2 regions of the Micromonospora aurantiaca ATCC 27029 genome follow, and region 1 is predicted to be linked to the other one. Evidence: riboswitches for the same ligand, from Rfam matches in the RefSeq annotation. Region 1 holds a riboswitch; the other holds the start of a gene.
The links. A riboswitch is a leader RNA that binds a small molecule or an ion and turns the genes downstream of it on or off. The one in region 1 is predicted to bind cobalamin.
Positions count from the first base shown of each region.

Region 2: linked by a shared signal. The riboswitch ahead of MICAU_RS13095 (ribonucleoside-diphosphate reductase subunit alpha) and the one ahead of MICAU_RS19560 (peptidase) in region 1 are both predicted to bind cobalamin.

Region 1 is NC_014391.1:4,462,709-4,470,019, reverse strand. Features, by position in the region: gene MICAU_RS19585 (alkane 1-monooxygenase) at 1-86, shown strand, start outside; gene MICAU_RS19580 (polysaccharide pyruvyl transferase family protein) at 234-1,559, shown strand; gene MICAU_RS19575 (hypothetical protein) at 2,020-2,460, opposite strand; gene MICAU_RS19570 (beta-1,3-glucanase family protein) at 2,632-4,224, shown strand; gene MICAU_RS19565 (alkaline phosphatase PhoX) at 4,403-5,563, shown strand; cobalamin riboswitch at 5,705-5,828, shown strand; gene MICAU_RS19560 (peptidase) at 5,925-6,968, shown strand; gene MICAU_RS19555 (SCO2322-related protein) at 7,004-7,311, shown strand, end outside.
Region 2 is NC_014391.1:2,989,079-2,996,389, forward strand. Features, by position in the region: gene MICAU_RS13080 (condensation domain-containing protein) at 1-287, shown strand, start outside; gene MICAU_RS13085 (MFS transporter) at 326-1,561, shown strand; gene MICAU_RS13090 (ribonucleotide-diphosphate reductase subunit beta) at 1,583-2,611, opposite strand; gene MICAU_RS13095 (ribonucleoside-diphosphate reductase subunit alpha) at 2,602-4,998, opposite strand; cobalamin riboswitch at 5,115-5,328, opposite strand; gene MICAU_RS13100 (PrsW family glutamic-type intramembrane protease) at 5,449-6,294, shown strand; gene MICAU_RS13105 (LysE family translocator) at 6,386-7,009, opposite strand; gene MICAU_RS13110 (acyl-CoA thioesterase) at 7,013-7,311, opposite strand, start outside.

The DNA.
Region 1 (7,311 bases):
CCAATCGCAACCCCCGCGCCGAGGCCCGACTGCGTCGCCGCTACGGCCGGCCCGCAGCGGACACCACAGCGGTCCACGCCGCCTGACCCGACCCGGTGTAGGTCTGACGGCACCTCTCCGTGTCAGGGCGTAGGATTTCGGTTCCTGCACGGAACGGGGCCGTGCCCGGCCGGTCGCGCCGCTTCGGCCTCGCCGGGCGCCGTGGCGTCCGGGACGAAGGGTGGACACCCCGGATGCACCAGCGGATCCTGCTGCGAGCCCGCAAGGGCCCGTTCGACGTCGTCACCGCCGAGGAGACCTACGAGCGGGACTGGATCGGCAAGAACAGCGGCAACCTGGTCTTCAGCCACGCCGCGCACAAGCTGCTGTCCACCTCGACGGCGGAGATCACCCCGTCGCGGTTCCGGACGGACCCGCGCGATGCCGACGAGATCAACGAGAAGTACGACGTCTTCGTGATCCCGCTGGCGAACGCGTTCCGCCACGACTACGTGAACCGGTTGACGTCGATGACCCGGCTGATCGAGCGGCTCAAGATCCCGGTGGTGGTGCTCGGGGTCGGGGCGCAGACCGACGTGGACGGCGACCGGGAGTACCTGCGCCCGATCGACGAGCCGGTGAAGGCGTTCTGCCGGGCGGTGCTGGACCGATCGCACAGCATCGGCGTACGCGGCGAGATCAGCGAGAACTACCTGCGTACGCTGGGGTTCTCCGCCGTCGAGCAGATCGGCTGTCCGTCGATGTTCCTGCACGGCGACAGCCTCCGGGTCGAGAAGGCGAAGGCCACCCTGGACACCGAGGATCGGCTCGCGTTCGTCATCTCGCCGTACGTCCGCGCGTTGGCCCCGATCGTCCAGCACCACCACCAGCGCTACCCGAATCTGCGCTACGTGGCGCAGGGCCTGTACACCCTCGGCACCCTGCTCTACGGCGACGCACCGAAGTTGCGCGGCAAGACCGACGACATGCCGATCCACACCTCACACCCGCTCTTCGTCGAGGACAAGGTGCGGATGTTCATGGACCCGTGGCCCTGGATGGAGTATCTCTCCGGATTCGACTTCGCCTTCGGCACCCGGATCCACGGCACCATCACGGCGCTGATCTCCGGCACTCCCGGGTATCTCCTCGCACACGACTCGCGCACCCTGGAACTGGCCCGCTACTTCGACATCCCGCACCGGTTGATGCGCGACGTGCTGGCCGACGTCGACGCCGCCCGACTCTACGAGGAAGCCGACTACACGGCCCTGAACGAGGGCCACAAGGAGCGCTTCGCGCGGATCACCGCGTTCCTCGCCAAGCACGACCTCGGCCTGTCGTTCGCCGACGGGGACAGCGCCACCCGCTTCGACGAGCAGGTCCGCCGAACCGTCTACCCGCCGGCGGTCCGGCCGGCCTCCGCCTACACGGCCGAGGAACTGCTGACGCGCATCCAATGGCTGCGGGACGAGAACCGGACGCTGCAGCAGAAGCTCACGGCACGCCGCGCGCAGCCACTGCGCGACCAGGTCAAGCAAGCGGTGGGCCGCCGGGTCCGCCGGATGCTGTCGCGCTGACCGTCGTACGCCTGCTCGGCAGCGGAATGGCCGGCGCCGCGACGGCGGCGTTCGGCGTGGCGGTGCGATCAGCCCGCCGCGAATCGCGAGAACCCTTCTTATTTCCATCGACCGGAATTACGCTCTGGGCCAGCCCCGAGGTGCATCACATCGGAGGTTCCTATGAGGACGATGACCATCCGTCGCACGACTGCACTCCGCCTGGTGTCCGGCGCACGCCGCCTGTGGATCGAGTGGTGCTGGTAACTGCCGGCCCGGCGGGCGCTCCCGGGCGCCCGCCCCTGCGGCGGTGGGCCCTGCGGTGACGGACGGGGCGGAGCGCTACGACTGCCACCGCGACCACGGGCCGTACGCCGGGGTCTCGGCCTTCCTCGGCCGGGTCGCCGCCGACCCTGACCCGGCCCGGCCGGGGAGCCGGCGCTCATCGTGCGCCGGCCCCGGTCCGGGGAGGGGAGCGGGTTCAGCAGCCCTGGCGGCGGCTGTAGATCTGGTGGCGCTCACCGGCCCATCCGATGTAGCCGACCGCCTCGACGCAGTAGTTCGCCGTACCGGTGACGGCGACCGGGCCGGCGTAATAGCTGAAGTCACCGGAATTGGTGTCCGCGCCGCCCGACCGGGTGCAGTGCGCGCCCTCGCCCGACCGCTCCGCGCAGCGGTAGATCTGCACGAAGGTCGGCGCCGACCTCCCGTACGCCGCGCCGCGGTGGTAGAAGCAGGCGCTGTTGGTGCCCCCGTTGCTGCTGTTGTAGTAGATCACCAGTTCACCGAGCCCGGACGACTGCACCTGGCTGTAGGTGATGGTCCCCGAGCAGGAGCCGGCCGCCTGGGCGGCGGGGGCGCCGACAGTCAGGCCCGCCGCGACGGTCACCAGCGCCGTCAGCGCCGAAAGCATGCGTTTCATGTACCTACCTACCCAATCCACAGTCGACTGTTCCGTAGTGGATCTTAATCAACCGGTGACCTTCGCCGTGGCCCTGATCCATAGGCAACCACCTATTGACAAACAATATTAACAATTGGACCCTGCTGAGAGAGCGCTCTCCCGTCCCCCTGTCTCCCGCGAGGTGTCCCCATGCGTCTCCGAAGAAGGCTGCTCGCCGCCGCGTCCGCCCTGCTCGCCGGGCTCACCGGCGCCGTCGTCGCTACGCCCGCCCAGGCGGTCGGACCGGCGTTGCTGCCGGTCACCGTCACCAACACCACCGGCCGCAGCGACCCGGTCCACCTCTACGTCATCGGCGTCCAGCTGTCCTCCGGCCGGCTCGGCTACGTCACCTCCGGCGGCGGATTCGTACCGTGGACCGGCGGGCAGCTCCCGCCGTCGCCCGCGCCGGACGTCTCGATACCGGGCCCCGGCAACGGCGGCAGCACCACGATCCAGTTCCCCCGCGGCTTCTCCGGCCGGGCCTACTTCTCCCTCGGGCAGAAGCTCAAGTTCTTCCTCACCCCGGACGGACTGGTGCAGCCCGCGCCCTGGGCGGCCGGTGACGCGAACCGAGACATCCTCTTCGACTGGAGCGAGTTCACCTACAACGACTCCGGGCTGTGGCTCAACAGCTCCCAGGTCGACATGTTCGCGATCCCGCACGCGGTCACCGTGACCGGCGCCAACGGCGTCACCAAGCGCACCGGCGACGTGGTGGCCAACGGACGCAACGCGGTCATCGACGGGATCCGGGCGCAGCCGGGCTGGGCCGGCACCGTCCACACCCGCTCCGACGGGACCGTCCTGCGCGTCCTGGCTCCGGGCAAGGCGGCCGGGGCCGGCCTGCTCAGCACCACCTACCTGGACTCGTACATCGCGTCCGCGTGGAACGCGTACACCACGAAGACCCTGACCGTGGCGCCCTTCGCCGACCAGCCGGCCATCCGGTACTACGGCCGCACCTCGGGCAACACCATGACCTTCACCAACGGCAGCGGCCAGGTGGTCGCCTCCTTCAACCGGCCCTCCTCGGCCAGCGTCTGGGGCTGCGACGGCGACCTGCCCGCGCCGAACGACCAGGTGGTCGGCCCGATCTCGCGTACGCTCTGCGCCGCCCTCAACCGAGGCACGCTCGGCACCGTCGACACCCAGCCGAGCACGAACGCCGCCGACTTCTACCGCAGCAACCCCACCAACCAGTACGCACGCCTGATCCACGCCAACATGACCGACGGCCGGGCGTACGCGTTCGCCTTCGACGACGTCGGTGGATTCGAGTCGCTGGTGCACGACGGCGATCCCCGTTCGGCCGGACTGATCCTCAGCCCGTTCACCGGCGGTGGCGGCGGCACCCCGACCACCGGGGTGCCAGTGGTCAGCAACTGGAACAACAAGTGCATCGACGTGCCGAGCTCCAACTTCGTCGACCGCGCGCCGTTGCAGATGTGGAACTGCAACAACACCAACGCGCAGAAGTGGACGTTCAGCGGCACGGCGCTCAAGAGCCAGAACAACAAGTGCATGGACATCGACGCCGGGTCCACCGCGAACGGGGCGGCGGTGCAGCTCTACACCTGCAACGGCACCGGCGCCCAGCAGTTCACCCTGAACGCGGCCGGAGACCTGGTCAACCTCCAGGCCGGCAAGTGCGTCGACATCAAGGACTGGAACGGCAACGACGGCGCGAGGCTCCAGCTCTGGGACTGCGGGGGCACGGCCAACCAGAAGTGGCGCAAGGGCTGACCAGCCATGCGAACGGTGGCGGGGGCCGACCGCGAGTCGCTCCCGTCACCGGCAGGCGACGGACGAGACGGCCGGTGACACGACGCCGCGCACCGAGGCGTCCATCGACGTTCATCCAACAGATCGATGTGCGTAAGCTCCGCCCGGTCAGATCTGGGGAACCTACCGAGGAGGTTCCATGGATCGTCGAGCAATGCTGCGGGCCACTGTCGTCGGTGCGGGCGCTGTCGCGCTGCCGTTCACCGCGTGGTCGGCGGCGTACGGAGCCCCGGCGCAGAACGCGGCGGGCCCCTATGGTGGGCTCCAGCCCGCCGACGCCAACGGCATCCAGTTGCCGGCCGGCTTCACCAGCTCGATCGTCGCACGATCCCGTCGGACGGTGCCGGGGACGTCGTACACCTGGCACGACGCTCCGGACGGTGGCGCCGTGTTCCCGAACGGCACCGGCTGGATCTACGTGTCGAACTCCGAGGTGTCAGCCGGTGCGGGCGGCGGTGCCTCACGCCTCGTCTTCAACTCCAGCGGCGCCGTGGTCGGGGCGTCGCGGATCCTCTCCGGCACCAACAACAACTGCGCCGGCGGGAAGACGCCGTGGAACACCTGGCTCTCCTGCGAGGAGGTGTCCCTGGGCCGGGTCTTCGAGACGTACCCCCTCGGCGGGACCGCCGTGGCGCGTCCCGCGCTGGGCCGGTTCAAGCACGAGGCGGCCGCGGCCGACCCGGTCCGCCGGGTCGTCTACCTGACCGAGGACGAGACCGACGGCAAGTTCTACCGGTTCGTGCCGACCACCTGGGGCGACCTCTCCGCCGGAACCCTCCAGGTCTTCCGCGCCGGTACGGCGACCTCCGGCACGTTCACCTGGGCCACGGTGCCCGACCCGGACGGCTCGCCCACCCCGACCCGGCAGCAGGTGTCCGGCGCGAAGACGTTCAACGGCGGCGAGGGCTGTCACTACGCGGATGACACCGTCTGGTTCACCACGAAGGGCGACAACCGCGTGTGGCAGGTCAACCTGGCCGCCGGCACGTACGAGCTCGCCTACGACGACAACCTGGTCAGTCCGGGCACCCCTCCGCTGACCGGGGTCGACAACATCACCGGGTCCACTGCCGGTGACCTGTACGTCGCGGAGGACGGCGGGAACATGGAGATCTGCATGATCACGCCCGACGACAAGATCTCGGTCTTCCTGCGGATCACCGGACAGAGCGGTTCGGAGATCACCGGGCCGGCGTTCACCCCGGCGGGGGACCGGCTGTACTTCTCGTCGCAACGCGGCACGACCGGCTCGTCCTCCGGCGGCATCACCTACTGCGTCACCGGGCCGTTCCGCCGATGACCGGCTCCCGGCCCCGCTGACAGTGACCACGAGGTCGAGGACGCCCGGTCTTCACCGGGCGTCCCGCCGGCCGTCACGGCACGTGTCCGGATCCTGGCGCATTGACATCGGCGCTCCGGCCACAGCAGACTGTCGCGACAACTGAACCACCGCGTGTACGTGCGGGGGAAGACCGGTCGAAATCCGGCGCTGGCCCGCAACGGTAGGCCGCCCAGAGAAATCTGCGGCGGCGAGCCCGAATACCCGTCGTACGCGTGCATCCGCTCCCCACCCGTCGTGGCCCACGGGTCGGAGTCCCGGTCGACGCGGCGTTGCCGCGGTCGTCCGGGCTTGCGACCGCCGGGCCGGAAAGGCGCTTCCGATGGTCGTCCGCCGAAGCCGGCACCGCCTGCTCGCGCTCCTCTGCGGCGTACTCGCCGCTCTCACCCTCACCACACCCGCCGTCGCCGCCCCCGAGCGCGCCGCCCTCACCCGCCCGGAGGCCGCCGGCGGCTGGCTCGCCCGGCAACTCGTCGACGGCGAACGCTTCGAGGCGGTCTTCGACGGTGTCGCGTACCCCGACCAGGGGCTGACCCTCGACGCCGTGTTCGCCTTCGCCGCCACCGGCGTCGCCGACGACCACGGCGCCGACGCGCTGGCCTGGGTCACCCGGCCGGACATCCGCGACGGCTACCTCGGCGACGGCGTCTCCGAGGCGTACGCGGGTGCGACCGCCAAGCTCGCCCTCGCCGTGCAGGTGCGCGGCGGCGACCCGGCCGACGTCGGCGGGGTGGACCTGATCGCCCGGCTGCGCTCGCTCCAGACGCCGGCCGGCAGGTTCAGCGACCGGTCCGCGTACGGCGACTACAGCAACGCGTTCAGCCAATCCTTCGCGCTGCTGGCGCTGGACCGTACGGCGGGCGGAGCGCCACCGGCGGCGGCCGCCTGGCTGGCCGGCACCCGGTGCCCGGACGGCGGCTACCCGCTGCTGCCCGCGCAACCGGTCTGCACGTCCGACGTGGACGCCACCGCGCTCGCGGCACAGGCGCTGCGCGCCGCGGACCGTCCGGCCGACGCCGCCGCCGGGCTGCGCTGGCTGGTGTCCGTTCAGCGTGCCGACGGCGGCTTCGCCAACGCGGGCGGCACGCCGAACGCCAACAGCACCGGCCTCGCCGCGCAGGCCCTGCGCGACGGCCACCGGCTGCCGGCCTGGGCGCGGGCCCGGGCATTCCTCGCCGGACTCCAGGTCGGCTGCGCCGGGGCGCCGGCCGACAGGGGCGCTGTCGACTTCGACGGCGGCGGCTTCGACCCGGCCACCGCACCCCGGGCGACCGCCCAGGCCGTCCTCGGTCTCACCGGGATCGGGTACGCCCGTCTGTCCGCCGTCGGCGCCGACCCCGGCGCACCGGCACTCGCCTGCCCGTGAACCGCTTCGCCGCTCGCCCGATCACAGGAGGATCCGTGTTCCGTCATCGTTCCACAGTCCGCACCTGGCTGGCCGGTCTCCTGGCCGCCGTCGTGGCCGGCGTCGCGCTGACCGCAGTCGAACCCGCGCCCCGGGCGGCGCACGCCGCCGCCTGCGCGGGCACCTCGGGAGTCACGGTGGTCGTCGACTTCGCCACGCTCGGCGGCGGCGTCCAGGTCGCCTGTGCGCCGGGCGATCCGGCCACCGGCCTGGCCGCGCTTCAGGCCGCCGGCTTCACAGTCACCGGCACCGCCCGCTGGGGCCTGGCCTTCGTCTGCCGGATCAACGGCAAGCCCACCGCCGC
Region 2 (7,311 bases), 1.5 Mb from region 1:
CCGCCCGGCCCGCGCCCGGCACACCGCCGCCGGTGGTCGCCGCCGACGTGCCGCCCGAATGCCTGCCCGTCTGGGTCAAGCGGGGCTCACCGATCGTCGTGGTGGACGACGACCGGGCCGGCGGCGTGGTGATCCGCAACCGGGGTGTCTTCGGCGACGACCTCGTCCGCGGGCTCATCGACGACTACGTCGCGGTGGTCTCGGCGCTCGTCACCGACCCCGGGACCACCCCGGCGGAGGTACACCTTCCTGACGGTGCGTGCTTCCTCGACCACGCGATCGGGTAGGAGTTCCGACGGACCGATCGGAGAGAGGTACGACGACCATGACGGACACCTCGACGAACCAGCACACGACGGAGCAGCCCGCGCCGCCGGTGCCACGCTCGGCCGTACGGGCCCGCTGGTCGGTGGCGCTGCTCTTCGTCATCATGGGCCTGGCCATCGGCGGGTGGTCGGCCCGCGTGCCGGAGGTGCGGGACGCGGTAGGCGTCGGCAACACCGGCTGGGGCCTGGCCAACATCGCCACGAACGCCGGGGAGCTGGTCTCCCTGGTCGTGGTGGCGGTGCTGATCAGCCGGATCAACACCCGCCGGCTGGCGCTGGCCGGGGCGGCGCTGATCCTGGTCAACGCGCCGCTGCTGGCCGCGTCCACCACAGTGGTGGCGCTTGTCGGCGGGCTGGCGGTCTGGGGCTTCGCGGCGAACCTGCTGGCCACGCCGATGAACGCCCAGTCGGTCGAGGTGCAGAAGCGCTACGGGCGGCCCATCCTGTCCACCTTCCACGCCGGCTTCAGCATCGGCATGCTGGCCGGTGGCCTGTGCGGCACCGGCGCCGCGGCGATCGGGATGTCCCCGTCGGCGCAGATGGCTGTCACCAGCGTCCTGCTGGGAGCGCTGCTGGTCGGTACGCACCGCTGGCTGCCTGACACGCCCCGGCAGGAGACGAAGGACGGCGAGGACCGGCGGCGGCTGCGCGACCGGTTCACCCCGCAGTTGCTGCTGCTCGCGGTGATCGCGTTCCTCGCCTCGTTCATCGAGATGGCCGGCGCACAGTGGAGCGCGCTGTACGCGACCGAGGTCGCGGGCGCTGCCGCGGTGCTCGCCGCGGCCACGTACACCTGCCTGTCGCTGGCCGCCACCGTCGCCCGGCTGTTCGGCGACCGGCTGGCCGGCCGGTTCGGACGGATCCGCTTCGTCCGGCTGTCCGCGCTCGTCGCCACCGCCGGCGTGGCGCTGCCGGTGGCGTACCCCCATCCGGCCGCGGTGATGGCCGGCTTCGGACTGCTCGGCTTCGGCCTGGCGTGCGTGACCCCGACGGTGCTCGGCTTCGCCGGCGAGCAGCCCGGCCTCACCTCGGGTGAGGGCGTCTCGGTGGTGGCGATGGGCCAGTGGCCGGGCGCGTTGCTCGCGGCGCCGGTGATCGGCCTGCTCGCCGGCGCCCTGGACCTGCGCAGCGCGTTCGTGGTGGTGGCCGTGATGGCGGTCGCCGTGGTGGCGCTGATCGGGCGGGTCCGGGCGACGGCGCTGCCCGGCGAGAGCCCGGTCCCGCCCCGGCCGTGACGGCCGGGGCGGGGGCGGCGCTCAGAAGTCGTCGTCGAATGTGACCGAGCCGGTCACCCCGACCTGGTACGCCGACACCCGGCGCTCGAAGAAGTTGGACAGCTCCTGCACGTCCTGCAACTCCATGAACGCGAACGGGTTGCCGCTGCCGTACATGGGGGCGATGCCGAGCACTGCGAGGCGCCGGTCGGCCACATGCTGGAGGTATTCGCGCATGTCGGCCAGTGACATCCCGGGCACGCCCTGCCCCAGCAGGTCCTCGGCGAAGCTCACCTCGCACTCCACCGCCTCGGCCAGCATCTCCTTCACCTGCCGCTCCATCTCGTCGTCGAACAGGTCCGGCTCCTCGGCGCGTACGGTCTCCACCACGTCGAAGGCGAACGCCATGTGCATCGACTCGTCCCGGAACACCCAGTTGGTGCCGGAGGCCAGCCCGTTGAGCAGTCCCCGGGAGCGCAGGAAGTAGACGTAGGCGAACGCGCCGTAGAAGAACAGGCCCTCGATGCACGCGGCGAAGCAGATCAGGTTGAGCAGGAACGCCCGCCGGTCCGCGCGGGTCCGCAGCTCGCGCAGCTCGAAGATCGAGTCGATCCACCGGAAGCAGAACTCGGCCTTGCGGGCGATCGACGGGATGTTCTCCACCGCGTCGAACGCGGCGAACCGTTCCTTCTCGTCCGGCACGTACGTGTCGAGCAGGTTCAGGTAGAACTGGACGTGCACCGCCTCCTCGAACAGCTGCCGGGACAGGTAGAGCCGGCCCTCCGGGGAGTTGACGTGCTGGTAGAGGTTGAGCACCAGGTTGTTGGCGACGATGGTGTCGCCGGTGGCGAAGAACGCCACCAGCCGCGACACCAGGTGCCGCTCGGCCGGGGACAGCTTCGCCAGGTCGGCGAGGTCCGAGTGCAGGTCCACCTCCTCGACCGTCCAGGTGTTCTTGATCGCGTCCTTGAACCGGTCGAAGAAGCGCGGGTAGCGCATCGGCCGCAGGGTCAGGTCCATGCCGGGGTCGAGCAGCATGTGCCGGGTCGGTGCGGTGGTGGTCACTGGCATGCCTCGCAGCTCTCGGGGTTCTCCAGGGAACAGGCCAGCGCCTCGTCGTCGCTCACGGCGGAGACCACGCCGGAGACCGGGGCGAGCACCGGCGCGACGGTGGCCTGCTGGATGCGGGTGGCGGGACGGGAACGCAGGTAGTAGGTGGTCTTCAGCCCGGCCTTCCAGGCGTACAGGTACATCGAGGACAGCTTGCCGATGGTCGGCGCGCTCAGGAACAGGTTCAGCGACTGGGACTGGTCGATGAAGGGCGCCCGCGCGGCGGCCAGGTCGATCAGCGCCCGCTGCGGCAGCTCCCAGGCGGTGCGGAACAGCTCCCGCACCGGCGCGGGCAGCTCGGTGATGTCCTGCACCGAGCCCTCGGCCCGCTTGATCCGGTCGCGGACCTGCGGTGTCCACAGGCCGCGCGCCTTCAGCTCCCGCACCAGGTACGTGTTGACCTGGAGGAACTCCCCGGACATGGTCTCGCGCTTGAACAGGTTGGACACCTGCGGCTCCACGCACTCGTAGCAGCCGGCGATGGAGGCGATGGTGGCGGTCGGCGCGATCGCCACCAGCAGTGAGTTGCGCAGCCCGTGGACGGCGATCCGCTCGCGCAGCGCCGCCCACCGTCCGGCCTGCGCCGGCTCCGCGCCCCACAGGTCCGGGTGCAGGTCACCCTTCGCGGCCCGGGTCTGCGGGTACGCCGGATGCGGCCCGAACCGCTCGGCCAGCCCGGCGGAGGTCTCCAGCGCGGTCAGCAGGATCTCCTCCTGCACGCGGGTGGACAGCTCCTTGGCCTGCGCCGAGTCGAACGGCAGGCGCAGCGTGAAGAACGCGTCCTGCAACCCCATCAGCCCGAGCCCGACCGGCCGCCAGCGCGGGTTCGACGCCGCCGCCTGCTCGGCCGGGTAGTAGTTGATGTCGATCACCCGGTCGAGGAACACCACGGCGGTGCGGACCGTGGCGCGCAGCCGCTCCCAGTCCACGCCGTCGGCGGTGACGTGGGCGCCGAGGTTCACCGAGCCGAGGTTGCACACCGCCGTCTCGGCGTCGTCGTTGACCTCCAGGATCTCGGTGCACAGGTTGGACAGGTGGATCACGTTGCCCGGCTCGCCGGTCTGGTTGGACAGCCGGTTCGCGGCGTCCTTGAACGTCATCCAGCCGTTGCCGGTCTGCGCGAGCGTGCGCATCATCCGCCCGTACAGGTCCCGCGCCCGGACCGTGCGGACCGCGTTCTTCTCCGCCGCCCGGTACGCGGCGTCGAACGCCTCGCCGTACAGGTCGGGCAGTTCCGGGGCGTCCGACGGGTCGACCAGCGACCACTCGCCGTCGGCCTCGACCCGGCGCATGAACTCGTCCGGGATCCAGTTGGCCAGGTTGAGGTTGTGCGTACGCCGCGACTCCTCGCCGGTGTTGTCCCGCAGCTCCAGGAACTCCTCCACGTCCGGGTGCCACGGCTCCAGGTAGACGCAGGCCGCGCCCTTGCGCCGGCCGCCCTGGTTGACCGCGGCCACCCCGGCGTCGAGCGTCTTGAGGAACGGCACGATGCCGTTGGAGCGCCCGTTGGTGCCCCGGATCAGCGCGCCCCGGCCGCGTACCCGCGACCAGGAGATGCCGATGCCGCCGGAGAACTTCGACAGCTTCGCCACCTGGTGGTACCGCTCGTAGATCGAGTCCAGCTCGTCGCGCGGCGAGTCGACCAGGAAGCACGACGACATCTGGGTGTGCCGGGTGCCGGAGTTGAACAGCGTGGGGGAGCTGGGCAGGTACGCCAGGCTGGACATCAGCCGGTAGAAGCCGACCGCCTCGCCCGGGGTGCGGGACAGCCCGCAGGCCACCCGCAGCAGCCAGTACTGCGGCGTCTCCACCACCAGCCGCGACTGCGGGTGCCGCAGCAGGTAGCGGTCGGCCACCGTGCGCAGTCCGAAGTACTCGAACCGCAGGTCGCCGTCCGGGTCCACGGCGTCGTCGAGCTTGCGGGCGTGCCGGGCCACGAACCCGGCCGTCTCGTCGCCGATCAGTCCCAGCCCGTGCGCGTAGGCGATCGACTGGCTGAAGCTCGCCACGCCCTGTCCGCGGACCTCCTTGTCCACGTACGCGGCGAGCAACCGCGCCGCCAGCTTCGAGTACTGCGGCTCCTCGCCGATCAGCTCCGCCGCGGTCTGGATCGACAACCGGTCCAGCTCGGCGGTGGTCGCCCCGTCGTAGAGCCCGCTTATCGTCTTCGTGGCCACCCGCAGCGGGTCCACCTCGTCCAGGTCGGCGACCCAGCGCTCGACCGCCCGGACGATCTTGCCGACGTCCACCGGCTCGGTGTCGCCGTCCCGCTTGCGTACCCGCATCGCCGGCCGGCGGGTCTCGGACCCGCCGGTTCCGGACGGGGGACTCTCCTGCACGACAGTCATGACCTCTCCTCGCTGTCACCGTCTGGAGACGGCGGGAGACGCCAACGGGCGCGGCGCACGGCCGGCCCGGCTGCTGGCGTCGGTCGTCCCGCGCGACCTCCGGCCGCCGTACGCGGAGGCGTACGGCGCGCTGGCAGGTCTTCGGACTCGCGGGCCCGACCGGGGTCGCCGGTCGCCTACCGGCCGTCGCTTCCCAGGCCGGTGGCCCAGTGCTGTTGACGGCTGTCGTTCCCACTCACCGCTGCGGGGCAGTCCCGGATTCCCACCGGGTTCCCTCTTGCCTCGGCCCGCCCCGAAGGGCTCGGCCGAACCAGCTGCGGCACCACCATATATGGCGGTGAGGGCTTGCGTGCAACACCAGATGTCGTGTCGGCGTGTCGGAATGATCTCACTGTCCACAGTGCCTACCCCCGATTCCGGCGCGAGCCGGCGGGCGCGATACTCGGCGGTATGGGGAATACCGGACGCCGCTGGGCGTGGGTGGCGGTCCTGCTCGTCGGCGTCGGGCTTCACCTGCTGGTGCTGGAGACACTCGCCGGCACCGGGACCGTCACGTTCGTCCCGGCGCTGATCGTGCTCGGCGCGTGCGTCGCGCCCGCCACGTTCCTGGCCTTCGCCCAGGGACGGCCGGCCCGCCGCCCGGTCCCCGGCTCCGTCGTCGGCGTCGCCGCGCTCCTCGGCGGCGTGGTCGGCGTGGTCGCCGCCGGCTGGCTGGAGTACGGCGCCCTGCACCGCCTCGGCGTCCTGCCGATGGCGCTCGTCGGCCTGGCCGAGGAGACCGCCAAACTGATCGTGCCGGCCGGCATCCTGCTGCTGTGGCGGCGGCACCCGTCCCCGGCGCAGGGCCTGGTGATCGGCGTGGCCTCCGGCGCCGGGTTCGCCGCGCTGGAGACCATGGGCTACGCGTTCGCCGCGTTCGTCGGGTCGGAGGGCAACCTCGGCGCGGTCGAGCGGACGCTGCTGGTACGCGGTCTCACCGCGCCCGCCGCGCACCTGGCCTGGACCGGGCTGACCGCCGCCGCGCTGTTCACGTTCGCCGCCGCGCCCGGCGGCCGGAAGCTGGCGGCGTTCCTGCTCACCTTCGCCGCCGCCGTCACGCTGCACACCTGCTGGGACACGTTCGGCACCCAGCCCGCGTACGTGTTCATCGGCGCCGTGTCGCTGGGCTGGGTGCTGCTGCGCCTGCACCTGGACCGCGAGCGGCCGCCCGCGTCCGGGACGCCGGCGGAGCCGAACCGGGACCGGCCTCATGATCATCGCCAGTTCGCCGAGGTGGCGGGGTCGGAGCACTTCTGATGCCGCCACCTCGGCGTGATGGAGTCGATCAACCGGCCCGGGCATTGCCGACCGCCGACCAGCCGACGCCCGCACCGCGCCCCGGTGCGTCTCAGCCGGCGGCCAGCCGGACGCCGAGCGCGACGAAGGCGACAGCGCAGAGCCGGTCGACGCGCCGTGACCAGCGGCTGTCGCCCCACCGCCTGGCGAACCGCCCGGCGCCCACCCCGAGCGCCAGGTCCACGGCGAGCTGCACCGCGACGAACAGCACGCCGAGCAGCACCAGCTGCGCCGCCACCGGGCCCGCCTCGGGCCGGACGAACTGCGGCAGGAACGCCACACTGAACAGGATCATCTTCGGGTTGAGCAGGTTCGTCAGCAGCCCGCGCCGGAACGCCCGCCCGGCACCCCCGTCCGGCCGGTCCGCCGGTGCGCCGGGCCGGCCCGTGCCGCGCAGCGCCCGCAGGCCCAGCACGATGAGGTACGCCGCACCGGCCCACCGGATCGCGGTGAACAGCACCGGGGACGCGGCGATCAGCGTGGCGAGCCCGGCCACCACGGCGGCGACGTGCACCGCCTCCCCGGCGGCGACCCCGAGCGCGGCCACCGCGCCCGCCCGTGGGCCGTACCGGGTGGCGTTCGCGAGCACGAACATCATGTCCGGCCCCGGGGTGAGCATGAGCACCACGATGGCGGCCAGGTAACCCGCGAGCGTGGCCGCCGACAGTCCGAGCACCGCTCAGCCCTCCCCGGCGCCGTCGAGCAGCGCCCGGCGCAGCGCCAGCCGGTGTTCGCGCCGGATCTGCGCCTCCCGGTAGCGCCGCCGGTCGCCGTCGGTCTCGGCGTGCAGCGGCGGCACCGGCCGGGGCTGCCCCTCGTCGTCCACCGCCACCATCACCAGGTGCGCGGTCGCCACGTCCACCGGCGGCACCGCGCGGTCCCACCGGTCCGCGCTGACCTTCACCGCCACCTCCATCGAGCTGCGGCCGGCCCAGGTGATCCGGGCGTCCACGTGTACCACGTCCCCCACGCGTACCG